Regions from separate parts of the Colwellia sp. KU-HH00111 genome, predicted to be linked through region 4. Evidence: predicted binding sites of a transcription regulator. Region 4 holds the regulator's gene; each other region holds the start of a gene.
What was found. Region 4 encodes sigma-54, which starts transcription at its own class of promoters, with help from an activator protein. Its sites were predicted from a motif close to GTTGGCACGNNNNTNGNNT; they were not measured.

Region 1 (5,811 bases), on a different contig from region 4:
CAACAAGCAGGTACTGCTATGTTATCGCAAGCCAATGCAAGTACGCAAAACGTGTTGTCTTTATTGCAGGGTTAATAAGGGCAAGGTTAATAGGGGCAAGGTTAAATATATGAAGTTGTGGGTTAGACTTCAGTCTGACAACTGGGCGCTAATAACAAGCGCCTAACAACAATCGCAATAAATGATGCCCTACAGGTTAAATAATAAATTATATTAACCATTAACCATTAACCATTAACCATTAACCATTAACTATTAAAGCCAAGCCACTGCTTGGCTTTGTTGTATTCATGTCTCCTGAAATCCCCTCGAATTTTACTTGGTTTTTAAGTTTTTTTATTTTATTTGTAAAAAAGGTTAAAGAAAAAATAAAAGCGTCCGATAAAGTTTGTAAGTCAGATAATTGACATAACTCATTCTTCAGACTTTTCTGTTGATTTTTATGAAAACCTAGGAGCTTATTATGCCTCAAGTAGTTAATACCAATGTAATGTCGCTAAACGCGCAACGCCAACTAAACAAATCGCAATTAATGCAAAGTAGTGCGATGGAACGTTTGTCTTCTGGTTTACGAATCAACAGTGCGAAAGATGATGCTGCTGGTTTGGCAATCTCGACAGGCATGTCTTCTCAAGTTCGTGGTTTGAACCAAGCGGTTCGTAACGCAAATGACGGTGTGTCAATGGCACAAACCGCTGAAGGGTCTATGGACGAAATGACCAATATCCTTCAACGTATGCGTGAGCTAAGTGTTCAAGCGGCTAACGATACTAACTCAGATTCTAACAGAGCTTCTATCCAAATTGAGATAGACCAACTTTATTCAGAATTAGACCGTATCGCCGAAACCACCTCATTTAACGGCACTAATTTATTAGATGGCTCTAACAAATCAACCAATTTACAAATTGGGGCAGAGTCAGGACAATCATTGTCATTTTCTATTGACGCTGTAACCACTAAAGACTTAAACCTAAATGCGGTTTCTGGCTTAGGTGAGTTAAACGGTGGTCGAGCAAATACTACCACAGCGATGACATCTACAGCTGTAAATTTAAACGGTGTCACTTTATCGGGTACTGGCGCAGCAGGTGCTAATATGGCAACAGATGTTGCATCAATGGTTAATGCAAAAACTGGTTTAACAGGTGTTACAGCATCAGCTTATAACACAGTTGAAGGTACTGCAGGTCAAACAGGGGTTACCTCAGGTTTAACGATTAATGGCCAAGCTATTAACTCAAATGGTAGTAGTGGTGGTACAGGTAGTATGACTGACTTAGTTGATACTATAAACCGCGATGTTTCTGGTGTAACAGCATCCTTAAACACTTCTGGAGCATTGGTTTTATCTAATGACACCGGTAATCAAATTGATATTGGTGGTACTATTGCAGGATCAGGTCTAGTTGTTGATGATTATCAAGGTTTTGTCTCATTGAGTAGCGCTGACGGCAGTGAAATATCATTTGCGGCAAATACACCGACAGTAACAGAAGCCGTTGGTAGTGCCCAAATTCAACAAATGGGCTTTATGATTGGTGCTGGCTCAGATAAATTAACAGGTAGTGCAGTAGGCTCAGTTGCTGTTTTAGCAACGGATGGTATACAAATTAACGGTGTAGATTTAGGTGCAGTAACAGGCACTACCGCGGCTGATAAAGCATTCGCGATTAATGCTATTTCTGATGAAACAGGTGTTAGTGCTTCTGCGACGACTGAAGTTAAGTATGAGGTTAATATTACCGGTATTCAGGCTGAAACAGCTTTAGTTATTAATGGTGTTTCGTTAGATTTTACTCAAGCAGCGGGTATTTCAGTAGATTCTTTAGATGAGTTAGTTGCAGGCATTAATGCTGCTGGCATCCAAGGTGTTGTTGCTACTGCCGATAATACAACAGGTAGTTTAGTATTAACTTCGCAAGCAGGTTCTGATATTGATATTTATGCAACAACAGGAACCGGCGCTAATGCAGTGTTCGACGGCCAAACTATTGGTGGTGCAGGTAATACTGCTCATACAGCAGGCTCTATTACGTTAACAGGTAAAGATGGCGCTGATGTATTAATAACAAGTAATGCAACAACGCAAGCAACTCAAGATACAGCGTTGGCTAAAATTGGTGTAACCCAAGTGGGTGGTAGTACTGCTTCAATTGGTGTAGGCTTAAGTGTAGCGAGTGTAGCGGGTGCAAATAACACCATTGAACGTATTGATGATGCGCTTGAAAAAATTGGTGATGGTCGAGCAAATTTAGGTGCAATTCAAAACCGCTTAGGCTCAACCATTTCGAACTTACAAAACGTATCGCAAAATATTTCAGCTGCGAACTCTCGTATTCGAGATGCCGACTTTGCCGTTGAAACATCAATGTTAAGTAAATCGCAAATATTACAACAAGCAGGTACTGCAATGTTGTCTCAAGCAAATGCCTCAACACAAAACGTGTTGTCGTTATTAGGTTAGGATTTGATGACTAGCTGATGATAAAAAACTTCTCGGTTAGCCCGAGAAGTTTTAGTCATTTATAGGTAAAGATAAAAAATTACCTAAATAAAGTACAAATAGTAAAAGAACAGATAATATAATGGAATAAATGGTTTTTTCATAATATAGAGGTGAGAATCATGATTGATAATACTTCGTCAGCAACTGATGCAGGCAGCCTTACTCCACAAGCAAAGGCTAGTGCTGCTAGTCTTGCTCAAACGGCTAATATCTCCGGACAAATAAAAACAGATGTTATCGCCCCAGATAAGGTGGTTACTCAAGTTAACAAAGTGCAAGAAGACAAGGAAAGTAAACAAAGTAGCGAAGCTAAAACAAAAGATACTGCACAGGTTGTTGAAAAATTAAATGCGTTTGTACAATTAGCGCATCGCGATGTGGTTTTTGCTGTTGATGAACAAAGTGGTCGTGATGTTATTTCGGTATTTGAAGCCGAAACTCAAGAATTGATCAGACAAATACCAAGTGAAGAAGCTTTGGCTATACTAAAGAGAATGGATAAAGCATTAGGTTTGCTTTTTAGTGAAAAAGTTTAGTAGCGCTTAAAATAGTGATTTTTTGGTAAGAATATTGCATTTAATTTCACATAAATAGGAATTGATTTTTGATGATTTAGCATGATGTGTAATCTAGTAGTGTCATGAAAAGCAATACTACAACACATTACAAATAAGCCCTTTGGTAGGGAATAGGAGTTTTCTATGGCAGCAATTACATCGACTGGGCTAGGCTCTGGTTTAGAAGTTAACAATATTGTTACCGCAATAATTGATGCTGAGAAAGTCCCTGTTCAAAGTAAGATAGATCGCGATACTGAACTTGCCACCGCTCAAATATCTGCATTTGGCAGTATAAATAGCGCCTTATCTACTTTTAAAGACTCCTATAAAGACTTATCAAAAACTTCAAGCTTTTCAGCAGTGAGTATTAGTTCTTCCGATGAAGATGTGTTGACAGCTACTGCAGGTATAGGTGCACAAACGGGTGTTTTTGACATAGAAGTGTTAGAAAAAGCCCAGGCGCAAAGTGTTGCAACTGCTGCGTTTAGCAGTGCCAATGATACTATCGGTACAGGTACCTTAACCATTCGCTACGGTTCATACGAAACTGGTTCTTTTGCCGTGAATGCAGATACCACCATTCAAACCATTACCTTAGACTCTTCTAACAACACCCTGACTAGCTTACGTGATAGTTTAAATGCCGATGAAAATAATGGCTTGTCAGCGTCAATCATTAATGATGGTTCGGGTTATCGCTTAGTGTTAAATAGTGATAGAACCGGTGAAAATTATGCCATGGAAATTACTGCGAGTGATGATGACGGTAATGATACTGACAATACAAGCGGCATTTCCCGGTTGATTTATAATGACACCACTAAAAATGCCACGCAAACAGTTGCTGCTAATGATGCTGAAATTGTACTTAACGGTATAACTATTACCCGTGATACTAACACTATTGATAGTGTGATAACTGGTGTGACAGTTGAATTGCAAGATACCAAACCAGGCAGTAATATCCGTTTAAATATTAACAGCGATACTTCAACAGTTGAATCACAAATAAAAGCATTTGTTAGCAATTACAATACGTTAATCGCTAATTTGAATGAATTTAGTAAAGTGGATTCAAATAATGGTCAAAAAGGGGTGTTAGCAGGTGATGGTACGGTTAGAAGTATTGAAACTCAACTTAGAGGGGTGTTAAATAATCGTTTAGATCATTTAACGGGAACCATTAAAAGCTTTGCCAATTTAGGGATTTTTACCAACCGAGACGGCACCATTGAAATTAATGAATCTAACTCAGCATTGCCTAAATTTTCAGACGTTGTAAAAAATAATATTGCAGATATTGCCGACTTTTTTACTGCTTCAGGAACCGCTACCGATACACAGATTGACTTTACCAGCTCAAACTCTCTCACTCAGCCTGGTACTTATGATATTGAGGTTACTCAGTTAGCAACCCGAGGTTCTTTAACTGGCACCACAGTAAATAATTTAACTATTGGTGCAACTAACGATACCTTTAAAGTGCGTATAGATGGTGTGCTATCAAATGATGTTGTTTTAGCCAATCAAACCTATGCGTCATTGTCTGATTTATTGGCTGAAATGCAATCTAAAATAAATTCAGATAGCACATTTATCGATAAAGGGGTGAGTGTTGTATTAACTGAAGATGCAGGAAAGATTAAAGTTGAGTCAAGCCAATATGGCTCAGGTTCAACGGTTGCATTTACTGAAGTAGGCTCTACCTTTCTAGCCGATTTAGGTATCGATGTACAACAAGGTATCGCGGGGCTAGATGCTGAGGGTAAAATTGATGGCGTTGACGCTTTTGGTGATGGTCAATTCTTATTATCTGAAAGTGGTGATTCAGCGGGGATAAAAATTGAAGTCTTGGGCGGAGCTATCGGCAGTAGAGGAACTGTGACTTACTCTGAAGGTAGTACAAAAATCATGAATGACCTGCTTTTAAGTATGATAGATGATCAAATCTCTAGTTCAAGTGGCGATGTAAACTCTTCAACCGTTGACAATGCGCCACCTTCAACAATGCTTGATAGTAAAACAGATGCATTATATAAAAAGATTGAACAATTAGATCGCCAAGAAGAAGATCTTAAATTGCGCATGGATAAATATGAAGCGCGTTTGTTCAAACAATTTAATGCCATGGATAGTGCTGTTGCAGCCTTAAATGCTACGTTGGGTAGCCTGACCTCTATGTTAGATCAATTACCCGGTTACACTAATGAAAATTAGCATCAAATTAGTGATTCAATAAATTTTCAGTTTTTCTCCAATTGAGCCAACCAAAGCTAGCACAGTAGTTTTTTATGGCTCATATTTTGCTTTATCTTGATGATTAAGAGTATTATTACTCAGTGTCAACTTTTTGTTATCAGGGATACCCATGCCACAGATTTCCGACCTTGAACTAGATATTCAAACAAAGCTTTTACGTGCTACTTTTCTAACCAATATGGCAGTGATGAAAAAATTCATGCCGGAAATATTTGAGTTTTATCAAAATTACAGCCCAACTAGAGTAAAACTCACCTTTGATCATAATGGTGAAGTCAATATGGTTTCTGACGGTTCACTGGTTTATAAAGATCATGCAAAAGCAAACAGCTACCAACAGGCTGATGAGTTTTATGAAAATCCGCGGTTGTTTTCCTATAGTCTTAGCAAGGACGGTAATAATTTATTTGAACACGAAAGAGCGCTATTTGATATTTATCGTAAGCGAGAAGAAGAAAAGCCAGACTCAAGTTATAATTTACT
Region 2 (5,811 bases), on a different contig from region 4:
CAGACGAACTTTGTCACTGAACTGGCTCATGATCTCAGCAGATTGCTCAGGCGCTAAATAAGACAATACGATAGTTTGTATTTGAGGATGCTCATTGCGAATAATGTTAGCTACTTGTTTTGAGTCCATCCACTTTAATGAATCTAGACCTTTAGAGGCACCACCCATAACTATTTGATCGATTAAATTACCTGCTTTGTCTTCACCTAAAGCCGCGGTAAGGGCTTTACGAACAAAATCTTCACTTTGAAAACCTATGGTTGAGAAGTTTTGTATTTCATGAATAAATTGTTTGTGAACAGCGGTAATTTTTTCTTGAGTAAAGTCTTCTAATGCTGCCATCACAGTGCCAACTTGTTGCACTTGCTTGGGTTCAAGGTGCTTCAATATTTGTGCAGCATCTTCTTCAGATAAACTTAATAATAAAATAGCGGCTTTTTCCGAGCCATCTAACTTATTAACATCAAAACCAGCACCGCTAGCGGCAAGTTCTCCGCCTACTTGTGTTTCATCACTCATCTTCGTTCAACCAACTTTTCACTACTTGCGACGATAATTCTGGTTCATTGGCAACTAATGCGCGAACCGCTTTTAAGATATCTTCATCACGATGAAGATCAGGTAACTGTAAACTGCCATCGGGCGCAAAACCAACATTGCCGGCATCAAACTCTGAGGTCAACATATCCATAGTTTCATCACCAAGGTCAATATGACTATCAAGGGATTTCTCGCCGTAATCTTCCGGTGTTTGATCTGGGTGGATTAAACGCTTAAGCATTGGACGAACCAAAAATATAATTAACACTATAATGACTAAGGCAGCCAAAACAGGTTTTAATATATTCAGTAACCAAGGCTGCTCCCAAAGCGGTAATTCTTCTTTTGGGCCAAAGTCAGCACGGTTAAAAGGAATAGTTACAACTTCTAATACATCACCACGTTGCATATCAAAGCCAACACTCCCTTGGAGTAATCTACGTATTGACGCTATTTCGCTGACACTTCTAGGTGCTTTAGCAGCTGCGGCCACTGGCGCTTCGTCACTAGCATCGGGATCAACCGGTGGTGTTGCAGGCGCTGGAGCATCAACATAGTCGAGCGCAACAGAAACACTGACTCGGCGAATAACCCCCGCTTGCTGTTTTGTATGGCTGATGGCTTCATCAAGTTCATAGTTTTTAGTTGACTCACTATGTTTTCGGCTAGGTACTGATTTTTTTTGACCACCAACTGCATTTTCAGGGATAGCTGACTCAAGGGGTGGTTGATTACTTAATGCGCCCGGAATGCCGCCGATTGCAGCTCCAATGGTGGTGTCTTCTACCTTCATCTCACTGCGTAATGCGGGTAAATCAGAATTATAACGACGAGCGGTTTCTTCTACATTGGTAAAGTCCATAGTAACATCAACTTGCGCAGTGTAATTACCTAAACCAACCACAGGAATTAGAATATTGTCTATTTTGTCCATGTACTCTTTTTCACGCTTTTGTTCCAAATCAAATTCATTACGAGAGCGTGCAGAAATAGAGTTTTGACTGCCTGAGTTTAATAGCCGACCATTTTGATCGGTCACAGTCACTCTATTAGGACTTAATCCTTGAACTGATGAAGCAACAATATCTACCACAGCATCCACTTCTTCTGCGGAGAGTATTCTTCCTCTTTGCATGGTAACTACTACGGTAGCAGATGGATTTTTTTCACGACGAGCAAAAATATTCTCTCTGGGAATTGCTAACAACACTTTAGCCTGAGAAATGCTTTGTAATTGCTCAATGGTTTTCGCTAATCGTTGTTCGCGTCCGTATTTTAAACGTTCACGCTCAAGACGTTGACTCACGCCAAAGCCCATGTCCTTCATTAACATATCTTCCCCTTCTGAGGGTTCATTTGTTAATCCTTCGCGGGCTAGCAATAGTTTCACATTTTGATATTCATCCGTAGGAACTAGTAGCGTGTTATTTTCATGACGATAATCCACTTTATTGGCATCAAGAAAATCCATGGTTTTAATGAGCTGCTCGGTTGGCAGTTTTGATAACATACGATATTCTGCTTCATTGGCAAGAATAATAACGAACACAGCAATCGCTAAACAGATTGATAAAGCAACCACCAAGGTAATTTGACGCAGCATATCTGCATTACCTAAAGCGGCTGAAAAACCTGATTTTTTTTCTTCCATAGCATGATCATCACCAGAATCATTGGCGAGTAGTGAACTATCACCATCAGTTGCTACTATTGCATTATTATCAGCCACTTCAGTTCTCCGCTTACATCTTATGCTTTAATTTGTTCAGTTGAAGGTTTATTCAACCCTCATCACTAGAGATGAATACTTGTTATACCGGCATACTCATGATTTCTTTATACGCTTCTACAAACTTGTTTCTCACTTGTACTGTAGCATCAAGGGCAACACCTGATTTAGATGATGCTACCATCACCTCAGCCAATGAAACGCTTCTATCACCCATTTCAAACGCCAATTTTTTAGCACCTGTATCTTGTTGTAGCTCGTTAACCGTTTTTAATGCATCGGTAAGTAAGTTTCCAAAACTATCGGTTGATGGGTTAATTCTACCAGAGGAGTTAATGCCTGATATACCCTGCATATCACCACCAATTGCAGGTAATTGATTACCACTCGCTTGTAATGACATATTCTGCATTTGTGCAAATAAAGAATTTGTTTTGATATCCATGGAGGCCTCACTTGTGTCAATTTTTTGCTAAAAAACAATAAAATTATCTATAACTAGTGGTACTGCAAGCATGGTGCCAACAAAGGAAGCGCAGGAAAAGTGGCGAGTGGTAAAGAGAGAAAATAATTGACGAGCAAAAAAATATCGAGGTACGGGGTTCGTAACTCGATACACAATAACTCGCACCTACAATAAGGTTTAAGCGGGTATTTGAATGCCTGAATCTCGCATTCTAGCAATTTTATAGCGTAAAGTACGCGGACTGATCCCTAGGCGCTCTGCAACAGCTTTTCTACTACCATGACAAGCTTGTAAGGTATCAAGAATTATTTGATGTTCTTGCAGTTTTAATTCGCTACCTAACTTATCATCAGGCGTGGTAGCTTGTTCCACCTCGTTCACACTGGCTGTTTCAAAATTTTCTATCATTAGATCATTAGCATCAATTACTTGGTTACTGTGTAATATCAAGGCGCGTTGAATAACATTATCAAGCTCTCGCACATTACCGGGCCAGTGGTAGGCGTTTAATTTGCTTCGAGCTGCGGGGCTAAATTCAGCAATTTTCTCGCCATTTTTTTGACAATAACAAGAAACCAAATGTCTTGCTAATGGTAAAATATCATCCGCACGCTGGGCTAAAGGCAACCAAGTTAATGGAAAAACATTTAGTCGATAATACAAATCTTCGCGAAAATCGCCCTTTCTTACAGCATCTTTGAGGTTACGGTTACTGGTAGCAATAACTCTAACATCTAAATTAATGGTTTTTCTGCCACCTAAGCGTTCTACTTCGCGCTCTTGCAATACTCGTAGGATCTTAGCTTGCAGTCCTAAATCCATCTCGGTAATTTCATCAAGTAAAATAGTACCGCCTTGGGCTTGCTCAAATTTTCCCGGACATGCTTGAATAGCACCTGTGAAGGCACCTTTTTCATAACCAAACAAAGTCGCTTCAAGCATGTTTTCAGGAATAGCGGCGCAATTAATGGCAATAAAGGGTTGTTCGGCTCTGGGCGAGTTATTATGCACATATTGCGCTAAAACCTCTTTACCCGAGCCACTTGGTCCAAGCACCATAACGGACGCTTCAGTGGTAGCAACTTTACGTGCTAAGCTCAGTAATTCAACACTATTTTTATCGGCAACCACTGGTGAATTATTATTTAATTGCGATAAGGGAATATACTGACTAACCATATTAAGTAGCACTTCAGGGGCGAATGGTTTGGCAATATAATTACTGGCTCCTTCTTGCATCGCTTGTACTGCATCATCAATAGTACCATAGGCTGTCATCAGTAAAACCGGTAGATTTGGCTGCTGTTTTTTTATATTCTTGAGTAAAGATAAACCTGACATTCCCCCCATTTGTACATCACTGACGACAATATCAACAAGGTGCTCTTTTAATAATAGTAATGCGGATTCTGCACAATCGGCTTCAATACATTGATAATGTGCCAACGTTAATGTATCTATCAGTGCCTCTCTTAATCCGGCATCATCTTCAACGACAAGTATTTTATGATGACTCATGTGACGACTCCTGTGCATTTGATTGTTGAGCTGTAGCTGTTTGATTTGGCTCTAACAAGGGCAACTTCATGCAAAAATGTGCACCTTGCCCTTCTTTGCTTAAATATTTCACTTTACCTTGGTGTGCTTCTACTACAGATTTCACCACTGCGAGTCCAAGTCCCGTGCCTTGACTATTAGAGGTAAAAAAGGGCTCGAATATTTTTTCAAGATTGCTTGGATTAATGCCCGGGCCATTATCTTGAACACTGATATATACCGCCTCTTTTTGACTGTACACTTGAATATTTATAGTGGGATTTTTGACCTTTGCTGCTGCCATTGCTTGTAATGCATTATGCAGTAAATTTTGTATCGCGCCGGTTAACGCATTTTTGTTTGCTAGAATAATATTATCGTGTTCCGATGGAATAGCATTTACCTTGGCGTTAGCTTTGGTAATTAATGCATCCATAGATTGCACTGAGTCATTAATTAACTCATTTACCGAGAGCGATTTAACCACTTGTTCATTGCCACTTTTGGAGAAAAGCAACATATCATTTACTTGTTGTTCTAAATCACGTAAACGTGAACTTAACTTTTCTTGGAAAGTAGCACGGGCAGTATCTGATAATTTTCTGTTTGATAAATTTGCGCTATACAACATAGCCGCTGAAAGTGGTGTGCGAATTTGATGCGCTAAGGTTGAGACCATACGCCCTAAAGAAGAAAGTCGTTGCATTTGCCCAACTTTATCTTGTAATAAGCGCGTTTCGGTTAGATCCGTGATCATGATTAACTGCCCAGGCTGATCACCTAAACTGGTAATCTCTAGTTTCACTCGTCGACCGTCTTTGAGAGAAACTTCGTGCCAATCATCCGCTCTAGGTTTGAATGAACGGGCAATAACCTTAAACCATGGTTGACCTAAAATTGGCTCGTCAAGTAGCCCCCTAGCAACTTTGTTGATTTTCACCACAACACCGTTACCATCAAGCATAACTAAACCCGTTGGCATCAATTCAATAAGTTGATCTGCCATTTGTGACTGGGCTGGCTGAAGAGGCTGAGTCTTAGCGAAGTCAAAATGAACTTTTTTTACTTGCAACACAGGATTAGGCTGTTCAGGCTGCTGTGAAACTTGTTGTGATACTTGGGCGCGCAATAACGCTAACTCACCAACAAAGGCTTCTTTTTCTAAGAAAGCCTCTGGCGCTTTTTGAGTATCAGCCGTTAAGGGGATGTTTACTGGGTTAAAACCATTATGAGCAATAAAATGCTGTGCTAGTGCCATAAAACCAACGTCCAAATAAAGTATATTTCACATTGATTAAAGCATTTTACATGCCATAGTTTATTTTTAATGTTTTCAGTATATTATAAGTAAAACAGTCATCATGGTACTGTCAAACTATTGGCTATTAATACCTATAATGAAAATTCTATGTCGTGACTTTTGAAAATTCATCATGATAAAAAAATGCTCCTAACCACGAAGCATTTCCTTTTATTGATCTCTTTTACACTCAATTCTATAGTTTTCGGCTATGCTGGTTTTTGTAAATCATATTTTCGC
Region 3 (5,811 bases), on a different contig from region 4:
ACAAGCGGTTAAAGATGCCAATTTAGTTTTTGATACCACTAACAAACACCGCACAAGTGTAGTTCATGGTACCAGCATTGGCGGCCAAGAAACTATTGAACATTCTTACTACGAACTATATTCACAAGGAAAATCAAGGGCACATCCATTTACCGTCCCTAAACTGTTGCCAAGCTCTGCATCAGCCAGTATTTCAATGAAGTATGGAATTACCGGCCCAACATTTACGACGGCATCCGCTTGTTCTTCTTCTGGGCATGCTATTGCAATGGCTGCCTTGATGTTACGCAGTAATTTAATTGATCACGCTATAGTTGGAGGGGCTGAAGCATGTATCACCAAAGGTAACTTTTATGCCTGGAATGGCTTACGAGTATTATCTAATGATACGTGTCGACCATTCGCCCAAAACAGAAGTGGTTTAGTGATAGGTGAAGGAGCTGCCACGTTAATTTTAGAGCGTGAAAGTTCTGCAAAAGCAAGAAATGCAACTATTTATGCCAAGTTAGCCGGTATCGGCATGAGTTCAGACGCACACAATATAGTACAACCTTTAACTGAAGGGGCTATTTTGGCAATGGAAGCTGCTATCAAAGACGCCAACATCAGCACCACTGATATTGCTTATGTTAATGCACATGGCTCTGGCACAATGCAAAACGATCTATCGGAATCGCAGGCGATCCTTGCTGTTTTTAACCCTGAACTATGTTCACCGCTCGTTTCCTCAACAAAAGCAGCGCACGGTCATTTGTTAGGTGCCGGTGCAGCACTAGAGGCTATTGCTGTTATATTAGCATTGAAAAAACAAGCAGTCCCTGCCACATTCAATGTACTCAATAAAGACCCCTTATGTGCGATTAATCTGGTCACTAAAAATAACACCAAGGCTGAAGTCAATTACGCTATGAGTAATTCTTTTGCTTTTGGTGGTTTGAATACAACATTGATTTTTCAAAAATAACAAATTATGCCATAAACACAAAAAAGCAGCGACTACGCTGCTTTTTTTAGACACTTAGCATACCCTCTCAGGACTAACCTCGCGTAAACTCAGGGTAAGCTTCCATACCACAGTCTGAAATATCACCACCCTCATATTCTTCTTCTTCGCTGACACGGATACCAATGATTTTCTTCAAGACAAACCAAACTACAAAGCTCGTAGAAAATACCCAAACAAAGATAGTTGCTGCGCCAATTAACTGACCACTAAAGCTAGCGCCTGAGTTAGTTAATGGCACAATAAGTAAACCGAATAAACCAACTACACCATGGACAGAGATAGCACCGACAGGATCATCAATTTGAACTTTATCTAAAGCAAGAATTGATAACACGACAATAACACCGGCAATAGCGCCAAAAATAGTAGCTTGCAAAGGCGATGGCGTTGAAGGCTCTGCGGTAATCGCAACTAAACCTGCTAAAGCACCGTTTAAAATCATGGTTAAATCTGCTTTTTTAAATAAAATTTTGGCAAAAATCAAGGCAGAAACAGCACCGGCTGCGGCTGCGGCATTAGTATTTAAAAACACCATAGCAACCGAGTTAGCACTATTAATATCAGCAAGCTTTAATACTGAACCACCATTAAAACCAAACCAGCCCATCCATAAAATAAAGGTACCTAACGTTGCCATTGGCAAGTTTGCACCAGGAATGGCATTAACTTTTCCATCTTTAGTGTATTTACCTTTACGCGCACCAAGCAACAATACACCGGCTAATGCCGCTGATGCACCCGCCATATGAACAATACCTGAGCCTGCAAAATCTGAGAAGCCAAGGTCTCCTAGAGTATAAAGACCAAATACCGAGGCACCATTCCACGTCCAGCTACCTTCCATTGGGTAAATAAATCCAGTTAAAACCACAGTAAAGGCAAGAAACGCCCACAATTTCATGCGCTCTGCAACCGCGCCTGAAACAATAGACATAGCAGTAGCTACAAACACCACTTGAAAAAAGAAATCTGCTGCATTTGAATAAACTGCACCACCATCAAAGCCAGCTTCAGCTGATTCAGCTAAGACCGTCCCTACTAATGCCTCTGCATCTGGAGCACCATCTAAAGCGATACTATTTAAGAAAACACCACCGCCATACATAATGTCATAACCTATGACTAAGTACATAATGCAGGCAATAGAATACAATGCCACGTTTTTAGTCAAAATTTCAGTAGTATTTTTAGCTCTTACTAAGCCCGCTTCTAACATGGAAAAACCAGCGGCCATCCACATAACTAAGGCACCGCACATTAGAAAATAAAACGTATCCAATGCATATTGAAGTTGAAAAATATTCTGTTCCATCATTTACCCCTTAAATCGCTTCGACGTCTTGCTCGCCAGTACGGATACGCACGACTTGCTCAAGGTTGTAAACAAATATTTTACCATCACCGATTTTACCTGTGTAAGCCGCTTTCGAAATAGCGTCAACTAAGCGCTCAACAATGTCATCATTTACTGCGATTTCAAGTTTAACTTTAGGTAAAAAGTCTACTTGGTATTCTGCACCGCGATATAACTCTGTATGACCTTTTTGACGACCAAAGCCTTTAACTTCACTGACAGTAATGCCTTCGACACCAATTTCAGAAATGGCTTCACGAACATCATCTAATTTAAATGGTTTGATAATTGCGTTAACTATTTTCACTGTAAACCTCTGTTTATAATTTTAGGTAATATTGAACTGTATAATTCAATTCATGTGCCATAAAATTTTAAACATAAAAATCATAGGTTTACAAAAAAAACATTGCCCTTAAAGAAAGAGGTTGCACCAAAAAAGCACAATGAATAGCGGTTGCGATTTTATTTGGTGCACAAAGAAACACAATCAAATAGCTGCACTTATTTCAGCTGCCAGACACTGAGTTGTGGAAAGCATAAACTGAAATTACGTCGATTGATTTTAATAGCTCGTGTTAGCTGTTGTTGTGATACTAACTTAAAATCTGCTGATAGAAGGGATGATAAGCCATCAAACCCTGTCATGTTCTCGCCATTAACTTTAATACCACCTAACCAGTTTTCTTTGGCCGTGACCTGTTCATCAAAGTCATAACTTGAGACTATAACCAGTAAGCCTTTACTATTTAAACGCTGGGAAATTGTATGTAAAAACTGACGCGGATCATAACTTTGCTCAAGTACGTGCTGGGCAAGAATAACATCATAACCGGTTAAAACCGCTTTAAGATTACCCGCATCGCCCTGACTGAAGTGGATATTTTCACTACAAGGCAAATCCACATCGCTAAGGCTCACTTCATGAAAATCAACGAGGTCACCTTCATTTTCTAGCTGATAACGTACTGAGTTCCCTTGTTGTAAACTCACCCCATGGCGAATATAACGTGCAGAAAAGTCAACACCATCAACGTGAGAAAAGTATTGCGCTAAAATAAAACTCGTTCGTCCTACACCACAACCCAAATCAAGGCATTTACCTGTGGAAATCCCCTGTTTAGTAACGATATCCAATAAGGCCTCGGTCATTTGTTGACTATAATTCTGCGCGGTCTCAGGTAAAACTGATTCAGCCTTGCCATATTGCGCATGAAGTTGCTGACCAATAGCTGCATCTTGCTCATAATGATTAGTTGCCAAGTTGGGCAAACACTGGTTATGGCTTTGAATATAACGAAAACCAGCATGCTGAAAAAAGTGCCGCCTAAACGCATAACGTGAGTATTTTTGCGCTTCATTTCCTGTGGATATCCAAGAGCCGCCTTTAATTAAATTATGCTTACCATCAAAGGTTGGCGTGGAAAAATCATCATATAAAGGATGGACCTCAAACCCATGAAAACCATCAATAGTCGACTCCGTCCACTGCCAGACATTACCAACAATATCGAAAAAACCATCATGCTCAAATTGATCTACCGGGCAAGATGAAGCGTAAAACTCGCCATTAATATTTCCAGGTGCAGTTTGCCAAGTACCGATATCACCATTGACTTTATCGCGTAAACACAACCATTCAGCTTCAGTGGGTAAACGAAAAAATTGTTCATTGTTGGGGGCTGTTAGACTGTTCTTCCATTGACAGAATGCTTTAGCTTCAAGATAGTTGACTTCTACTGGCCAATTTAAGGGTAACGGCATTTCATTAAGTAAATTACGTTGCCAATAACATTTTTTGTGTTCGCTTTTATCAGACGTTGCTTCGGTATCTTTTTCAAACCAAAAGCGTGGCATTGTTGCTTGGGTATAGGCTAACCATTGTTTGCCCTCATCAGTCCAAAATTTGCTTTGCTGATAACCGCCAGCATTGACAAACGCCAAATACTCTTGATTTGACACCAAATATTTACTCGCACTGAAGTTAGGTACAGCTAACGTATCATAGCCATATTCGTTATCCCAACCAAAGGTATCATCACTGTTCGGTTTGCCAAATTCAATTTGTTTCCCCTCAATAGCAACTAAAGTATTCGTTGGCGCTTTGCCACTTTCAGTACACGTTGACCAGTGTTCTTTGGTATTTGGGTTATCTTGACTCAAATAATGTAACGGCAGCATGCGCATAATAACCGAAGAGGTTTCAAGGTGAATTCGTTCATGTTCACAGCCCATTAAGATTATCCAAGCTAATGAATCAGATGTAATTGGTAGCGTCAGCGCCATATCATCGATAAGTTGTTCAACTAATTTAGCCACTTGAGTACGGTATAACCTCACTTCTTCGACACTAGGCCAATCGTAGTGGTCACTATTTAAATCATCCCAACTCATTTCATCGACACCCACAGCACAGATCGCTTCTAATTTGCTATTAAGGCGCTGTGAAATAAACTTTCCTAACATCAGCTTATTAATATAGAAACTTGCCGTGTGTCCATAATAAAAAATAAGGGGATGACGTAAACGTTCTGGGCGTAAGTAATATGCGCTGTCATTATTGATCAAGGAGAAAAGCGATTCATATTCAGCCCATGTTTGTCTAAAGTATGCTTTTAATTCCTGTTTTTTAGCTTTAACACTTGTGCCATTAAGCGAAGGCGGGCTCATGCGAGGTACTTTTCTGACATCCATAAATTAACTTCTTATTTTTTGTGAGCGGTATTAGATACCGAGTGTAAGTGTATTTTTGTTTGATAATTGTCTAAAACTATTTGCTTTATTTTATCGCCCAATCTTAATGGACAGTCAAGAGACTTATTAAATTTCAAGTCAATCGCTTTGCTGCCAAGCAAATTAAGACGTTGGCTAAACCATGAGCCTGCTTTAAATAGCTCGACCGCTCCAGGAGAATTTGGCTCTATTGCATCGCTCATCAATGATCTGGGTAAAGCTCGAGCAGCTAACTCAGGTGGTGATAAGTGTTGGTTTTTTTTATAACTTTCAAGGGTGTCTATGACATTAAGCAACGCATAAATCACATTTAAATAAGGATTATAATCGAGACTTGCCGCACCTAACCTATGTTCAATTCGAGCGGTTTTTTGCCAATTTTGCTGTACTGATAACACCTGATTATGATGATCATACAATAGAGGCTCTGCTCCCATTTGTTGGTTATGTTTACCAAGCTTTTGATATAGAGCTATGCTCCCTTGATGCCCCCCTGAAATATCTATAGGAGAGCATAATTCTTGCGCTAAACCGTAACGTGTTTTCAACGTTAAACGCTCAAACGCTGCATTATCAGGTAGATACAACAGGCAACACTCTAGGCTTGTACGTAAAAAACAATATTGTAAATATTCTCCTACGCCCTTGTTAGCAATAAGATTGTTGCCATTATCATCAAGAATACTGACATTAAGTTGTATCGCATTGGGTATATGAA
Region 4 (5,811 bases):
TGGCATCTGGGCCTGTTGCGGTTACTTTAACCACTTTTCCTTGTCCTCCGGCTAATAGCATGATTGCCATAATACTGGCAGCATCTGCTTGTTTATCTTCTAGAGTTAAGGTGATTTTAGCGGAAAATTGTTGGCATAGTTGTGCCAGTTTAGTTGCTGCACGAGCATGCAGACCTAATTTGTTCACTATAGTTAATTCGCTGCTAACAGTTGTTGAATTGGCGTTTTGTATTAAAGTCATTATTTACTCAGGCGTTAAGTAGCTACTGTTTGAGGTTACCCGTTGCTTTTGTCAATATCTCTGTGGTGTATTTGTACATCTTTTTGTTCTTTGCGAAAGTTGCTGGCTAATAGCTCTGCAATATATACCGAGCGATGTTTACCACCAGTGCAGCCTATAGCAATAGTGACATAACTTCGGTTGTTACGCTCTAAATGAGGTAACCAAGTCATCATAAAGCTGTTAATTTGCCAGATGAACTTAGTGACTATCGGTTGACTAGCAAGAAAATCTTGTACTGGTTGCTCTAACCCTGTGTGAGGTTTCAATTGTTTATCCCAGTGCGGATTAGGTAGAAATCTAGCATCGAAAACATAATCAGCATCGGTTGGAATACCATGTTTAAAGCCAAAAGATTCAAAAACCAGTACCATTGAGCCTGTTTTTTTTCCTAAAATCCGCTCTCTTACTAAATCAGCTAACTGATGAGGACTTAATTGACTGGTATTAATATATAAGTCGGCCTTGGTAGAAATAGGGGTAAGCAGTTTTTTTTCTAAAGCAATAGCTTGATCTAAAGGAATATTCTTTTTAATTAATGGGTGTAAACGTCGAGTTTCGCTAAAACGGCGAATTAAATCATCATCATTGGCATCTAAAAACAATGTGGTCACTTCAACCGCATTAGGTAAATAGGCGATGATATCTAAAATATCGCGCGGATCTTTAGGCAGGTTACGCACATCTAAACTTACCGCAACATTTTCGTAATCATGAATAACTGTGTGGGTTAATGCAGGTAGTAAATTTACTGGAATATTATCTACACAATAATAACCTAAATCCTCTAACACCCTTAAAGCGACAGATTTTCCTGAACCTGAGCGGCCACTAACAATAATTAGTTTCATAGTGGTGAGATCCCAGAGTTGAGTTTATTCACTGAAAATATTGGTGTTTGTGCTCTAGGTAAAGTCATGTATTGCTAACTTATATTGTTTGTTGGATAAGGTTAAACATCTCTTGTTTGTTAGTACATTTGCGTACTTTCTTTGCCGTTTTACGTTCACTAAATAGTTTAGCAATACTTTGTAAGGTTTCTAAATGTTCTTGGGTGTTATCTTGAGGAACAAACAGACAAACGAAGATATCAACCGGCTTGTTATCTATGGCATCAAAATCAATAGCGTGCTCAGTCGTTATGAAAACTGCAATTGCCTTGCTGGTATTGTTTAAGCGGCCATGAGGAATGGCAATGCCATTGCCAATACCGGTACTCCCCATTTTTTCTCGATTAAGTAAACTGTCAAGCAAATCACCGGGGCTACTATCGCCTAATTCATTGGCTGCAAGTTGGCAAATTTGTTCGAGCAGTCGCTTTTTACTGCTTGCTGGAACTGCACATTGAGTACAGTCCAGCGTTAAGATATCTTGTAATGTCATAATTAAATAAGAAGAAAACTAATGTTGGGTTATTTTGCCTTTGTATTTGAGTACTTGGCGATCTAATTTGTCAACGAGGGTGTCGATAGAATTATACATGTCTGTGTTGATGGCTGAAGCATGAATTTCAGTGCCTTTTAGGTGAATAGTTGCTTCGGCTTTTTGATCTAATTTTTCAACGGTTAAGACAACATGCACATTGTTAATATGGTCGAAATGTCGCTCTAATTTGGTCAACTTGGTATTCACGTATTCGCGTAACGATGAAGTGATTTCTACATGGTGTCCGGTAAGGTTAATTTGCATAATATTGATCCTTATTTACGTAAATTTAGAAAATATAAACACAGTTTATAATAAACTCTTACGTTGATTTGACGGTGGTATAGACAAAGATTCTCTATATTTGGCTATGGTTCGCCTAGCAACGTTAATTCCCTGCTCGGCCAATAATTCGGCCATTTTACTATCACTTAGCGGTTTAGCAGGTATTTCCGCTAAAATGAGTTTCTTAATTAAAGAGCGAATAGCCGTCGATGAACACTCGCCACCATTTTCAGTGCCAACATGACTAGAAAAGAAGTATTTTAATTCAAAAATTCCTCTGGGCGTATGCATGTATTTTTGGGTAGTCACCCTAGAAATAGTTGACTCGTGCATTTCTACAGCTTCGGCTATATCATTTAGCACCATAGGTCGCATAGCTTCTGCACCATGCTCTAAAAACCCTTGCTGTCGTTGTACAATACAATTAGACACTTTTAATAAGGTGTCGTTGCGCGATTCTAAACTTTTAATAAACCACTTGGCTTCTTGTAAATTGGCGCGAATAAATTGGCCATCGTCACTGGAAGACTTAGTTGTTTTGGTCATCGCTGCATATTGCTGGTTTACCGATAATTTAGGTGCAGTATCAGCATTTAATTCGACAACCCATCGGCCATTTTTTTTCTCAACCGTGACATCAGGTATCACATATTGATCGTCACTTTTAATGACAGTATCACCAGGGCGCGGGTTCAAACTCTGAATTAAGCGCATGACTTCTCGTAATTGCTCTTCTTTTAATTTAGTTTTGCGCATTAATTGACGGTAGTCACGGTTGCCTAATAAATCAATATGCTCACTGATGATTAGCTTACTTTCGGCTAAATAAGGCGTGTTTGGTTCAAATTGATTCAATTGAATGAGTAAACAATCGGCAATAGATCGAGCGGCTACGCCAATGGGATCGAATACATTAATACGCTTTAAAACCGCTTCAACTTCATCAAGTTCAAGGTCTTCTATACCAACGCTATCTAAAATATCTTCGCTGGAAACGGTTAAATAGCCCGCGTCATCTACGGCTTCAATAATGGCGATAGCGACAGCACGGTCTGTTTCTGAAAAAGGTGTAAGCTCCATTTGCCATAACAGGTGATCTTGAATTGAATCAGTGGTTTCGCCTTGGTATGTGTAATCTTCTCCGGGGCTACTGACGGCGCCGGTATTTGACACACCAGCACTGTAACTTTCTTCCCAGGTAGTATCAATGTTTAGCTCTTCAGGAATATCATTTTTTTCCATTGCTTCGGTGGTGCTGATTTCATCAATGGTGGCACTAGCCTCTTCACTGCCGTCATTGGTATTTTTGTCGGCGGTTGAAACCGTTGCAGAATAAGCTTCTTCTAGATTATCAGTATTATTATCGGCATCATTATCTGATGCTTGCTGATCATTAACCTCAAGCAAAGGGTTATTTTCAAGCACTTCTTGAATTTCTTGTTGAAGCTCTAACGTTGATAACTGCAACAGCTTAATAGCTTGTTGCAGTTGTGGCGTCATGGTGAGTTGTTGTCCTATACGGAGCTGCAGAGTTGGGCGCATCTACCTTATATACATCCTATTCATATTGTTTCTTTTATTAACTATGCTCGCTTAATAGTAAGCATAGCCTAAGTTTGTAGTGTATGTGTTAACTATAACGTGAATTGTTCACCAAGGTATACATCTCTCACCTGCTGATTTGCAAGAATTTGATCTGCATTGCCTTGTGCAATAATTTCACCATGGCTAACGATATAAGCATGTTCACAAACATCGAGCGTTTCACGAACATTATGGTCGGTTATTAAAATACCGATACCACGCTCTTTAAGGTGAATGATAATTTTTTTTATATCGCCAACCGAAATGGGGTCAACCCCAGCAAAAGGTTCATCAAGTAGAATGAATTCAGGCTCTGCGGCAAGTGCGCGAGCTATCTCTACTCGCCTTCTTTCACCACCCGACAAACTCATGCCTAAATTATCTTTAATATGGCTGATATTAAACTCTTCTAATAAATGTTCCAAATGTTCTTGTCTGTCTTGTTCGCTAAGGCCTTTTTGCGTTTGTAAAATGGCCATAATATTGTCAGTAACGGTCAGCTTTCTAAAGATTGAAGCTTCTTGAGGTAAGTAACCAATGCCACGACGAGCGCGTTCATGCATTGGAGCAAGGGTAACATTCTCATCATTGAGAATGATTTGACCGTCATCGTTGGGCACTAAACCAACTATCATATAAAAAGAGGTGGTTTTACCTGCTCCATTGGGGCCTAACAGCCCGACAATTTGTCCGGCATTAACCGCTAGACTGACATCTTTCACCACGGTTTTACTTTTATATGATTTTGATAATCCTTGGGCAATTAAGGTCGACTGCTTATCATTACGCTCAGTATTATTTGTTATCGTCATTGCTTTTTCTTGCTTTGTTGCGCTTTTATTTGGGCGGGTTGCAAAATGGTAGTTACCGATTCGTTATCACTACTAATGGCTTCTAGCTTTTCACTAGATGTATTGTACGTTATGGTTTCACCAGTAACTTGACTACCCGCTTGCTTAACGAGGGCATTACCAGAGACCGTAATGATATGCAGTTCTGGCTGATATTTTATTTCATTGGCTTGTAAGCTAATTAAACTTCCATCTTCTAGTTGTTGTTTGAAGAGTGCAGGTTTGCCTTTAGCAAGGTAAGTATCTGACTTTTCTTTAGTAGTCTTGTTGGTTTGACTGTATACCTGAACTAGATCAGCCTCAATAGAAATTGATCCTTGATTGATACTCACCTCGTCTAAATAGCTGGCTATCTTGTTTTTAAGATCCGCAGATTGGCGTTTAGATTTGATAGTGATTTCTTGAGTGAGATCTTTCTTTGCCGCATTGGCAGGGGCAGCTAGGGTGAAAAGGAGAGAGCTTAGTAGTGCGCCCCTGATTACATTTTTAATTAATATCATAGGGCTAGCTATTGTTTTTTTTGTAAATAGTACGTACATGTTCGGTTAGTGTCATCTGTTTGGTGTTTAAGTCAATTATCAAACCAGAGCCATACATAGTGAAGTCCCTCCCTTGTACCATCACTGTTTGGTCTGAGCTGATAATATTAGTATTTAAATCAAGCTCTAAATATTTGCAATGTATTTCTTGTATCAAACTATTTGCATCGGTTGCGCTTAAGTGTACGCGATGATTTAAGATAACCCTATTGTTTTTGTAAAGTGTCGCCTCTTTTGCACTAAGTTTCCACGGATAACTGACTTTTTCTGTTTGATTATTGATCTCAGCGCTATTATTAGCCAATTTGTCTGCGCTGGAACGGTTACTGGCATTTGATTTGGGATATAAGGTGTAATTTGGTAATTCAAAGTGGGTGACTTCCAATTTAGCATAATGTTCCATTCTATCGGCAATGATAGCATGTGATAATTGACCCGATTTTGTATAGATATCACTTTTAAGGGCTTCAGCAATAAAATCTGGGCTGAGTTCACGGTCAACGCTTTCTTCAGGCATGATTTGAGAGTCGCGCCACTCAATAATGCCATAAGTTAGGCCGCCTAATAGTAACACTAATAACGCTAGGAAGTTGGTACGTGTCATACACTTGCGCCTGTTGCATTATCTAGCGTACCCTGACATTGCATAATTAAATCGCAGACTTCTCTAACTGCACCAAATCCGCCACGAATAAAGGTGGTGTAATCGGCCTGTGCTATCACGCTAGGATGGGCATCATGCACTGAAATTCCTAAACCAACCTGTAAAATACAAGCTAAATCTGGAATATCATCACCAATATAGGCAATTTCATCGGGCGTTATATTAAGCTCACTGGCCAAAGTA

Region 1: the regulator sigma-54 is predicted to act here: its motif matches at 3,067-3,085, upstream of fliD (flagellar filament capping protein FliD).
Region 2: the regulator sigma-54 is predicted to act here: its motif matches at 2,777-2,795, upstream of fliE (flagellar hook-basal body complex protein FliE).
Region 3: the regulator sigma-54 is predicted to act here: its motif matches at 2,711-2,729, upstream of glnK (P-II family nitrogen regulator).

The regions. Positions count from the first base shown of each region.
Region 1 covers NZ_BAABWO010000001.1:586,929-592,739, forward strand. Annotated here, with positions in the region: gene ABXG98_RS02565 (flagellin N-terminal helical domain-containing protein) at 1-75, shown strand, start outside; gene ABXG98_RS02570 (flagellin N-terminal helical domain-containing protein) at 464-2,467, shown strand; gene ABXG98_RS02575 (flagellar protein FlaG) at 2,629-3,045, shown strand; gene fliD (flagellar filament capping protein FliD) at 3,211-5,286, shown strand; gene ABXG98_RS02585 (motility associated factor glycosyltransferase family protein) at 5,438-5,811, shown strand, end outside.
Region 2 covers NZ_BAABWO010000001.1:607,221-613,031, reverse strand. Annotated here, with positions in the region: gene fliG (flagellar motor switch protein FliG) at 1-519, opposite strand, end outside; gene fliF (flagellar basal-body MS-ring/collar protein FliF) at 512-2,191, opposite strand; gene fliE (flagellar hook-basal body complex protein FliE) at 2,352-2,714, opposite strand; gene ABXG98_RS02660 (sigma-54-dependent transcriptional regulator) at 2,913-4,253, opposite strand; gene ABXG98_RS02655 (sensor histidine kinase) at 4,240-5,529, opposite strand; gene ABXG98_RS02650 (sigma-54 dependent transcriptional regulator) at 5,781-5,811, opposite strand, start outside.
Region 3 covers NZ_BAABWO010000001.1:164,378-170,188, reverse strand. Annotated here, with positions in the region: gene ABXG98_RS00660 (beta-ketoacyl-[acyl-carrier-protein] synthase family protein) at 1-964, shown strand, start outside; gene ABXG98_RS00655 (ammonium transporter AmtB) at 1,038-2,318, opposite strand; gene glnK (P-II family nitrogen regulator) at 2,329-2,667, opposite strand; gene ovoA (5-histidylcysteine sulfoxide synthase) at 2,865-5,030, opposite strand; gene ABXG98_RS00640 (hypothetical protein) at 5,066-5,811, opposite strand, start outside.
Region 4 covers NZ_BAABWO010000005.1:42,271-48,081, reverse strand. Annotated here, with positions in the region: gene ABXG98_RS10480 (HPr family phosphocarrier protein) at 1-241, opposite strand, end outside; gene rapZ (RNase adapter RapZ) at 277-1,131, opposite strand; gene ptsN (PTS IIA-like nitrogen regulatory protein PtsN) at 1,211-1,663, opposite strand; gene hpf (ribosome hibernation promoting factor) at 1,682-1,969, opposite strand; gene ABXG98_RS10460 (RNA polymerase factor sigma-54) at 2,015-3,532, opposite strand; gene lptB (LPS export ABC transporter ATP-binding protein) at 3,625-4,386, opposite strand; gene lptA (lipopolysaccharide transport periplasmic protein LptA) at 4,383-4,925, opposite strand; gene lptC (LPS export ABC transporter periplasmic protein LptC) at 4,930-5,568, opposite strand; gene kdsC (3-deoxy-manno-octulosonate-8-phosphatase KdsC) at 5,565-5,811, opposite strand, start outside.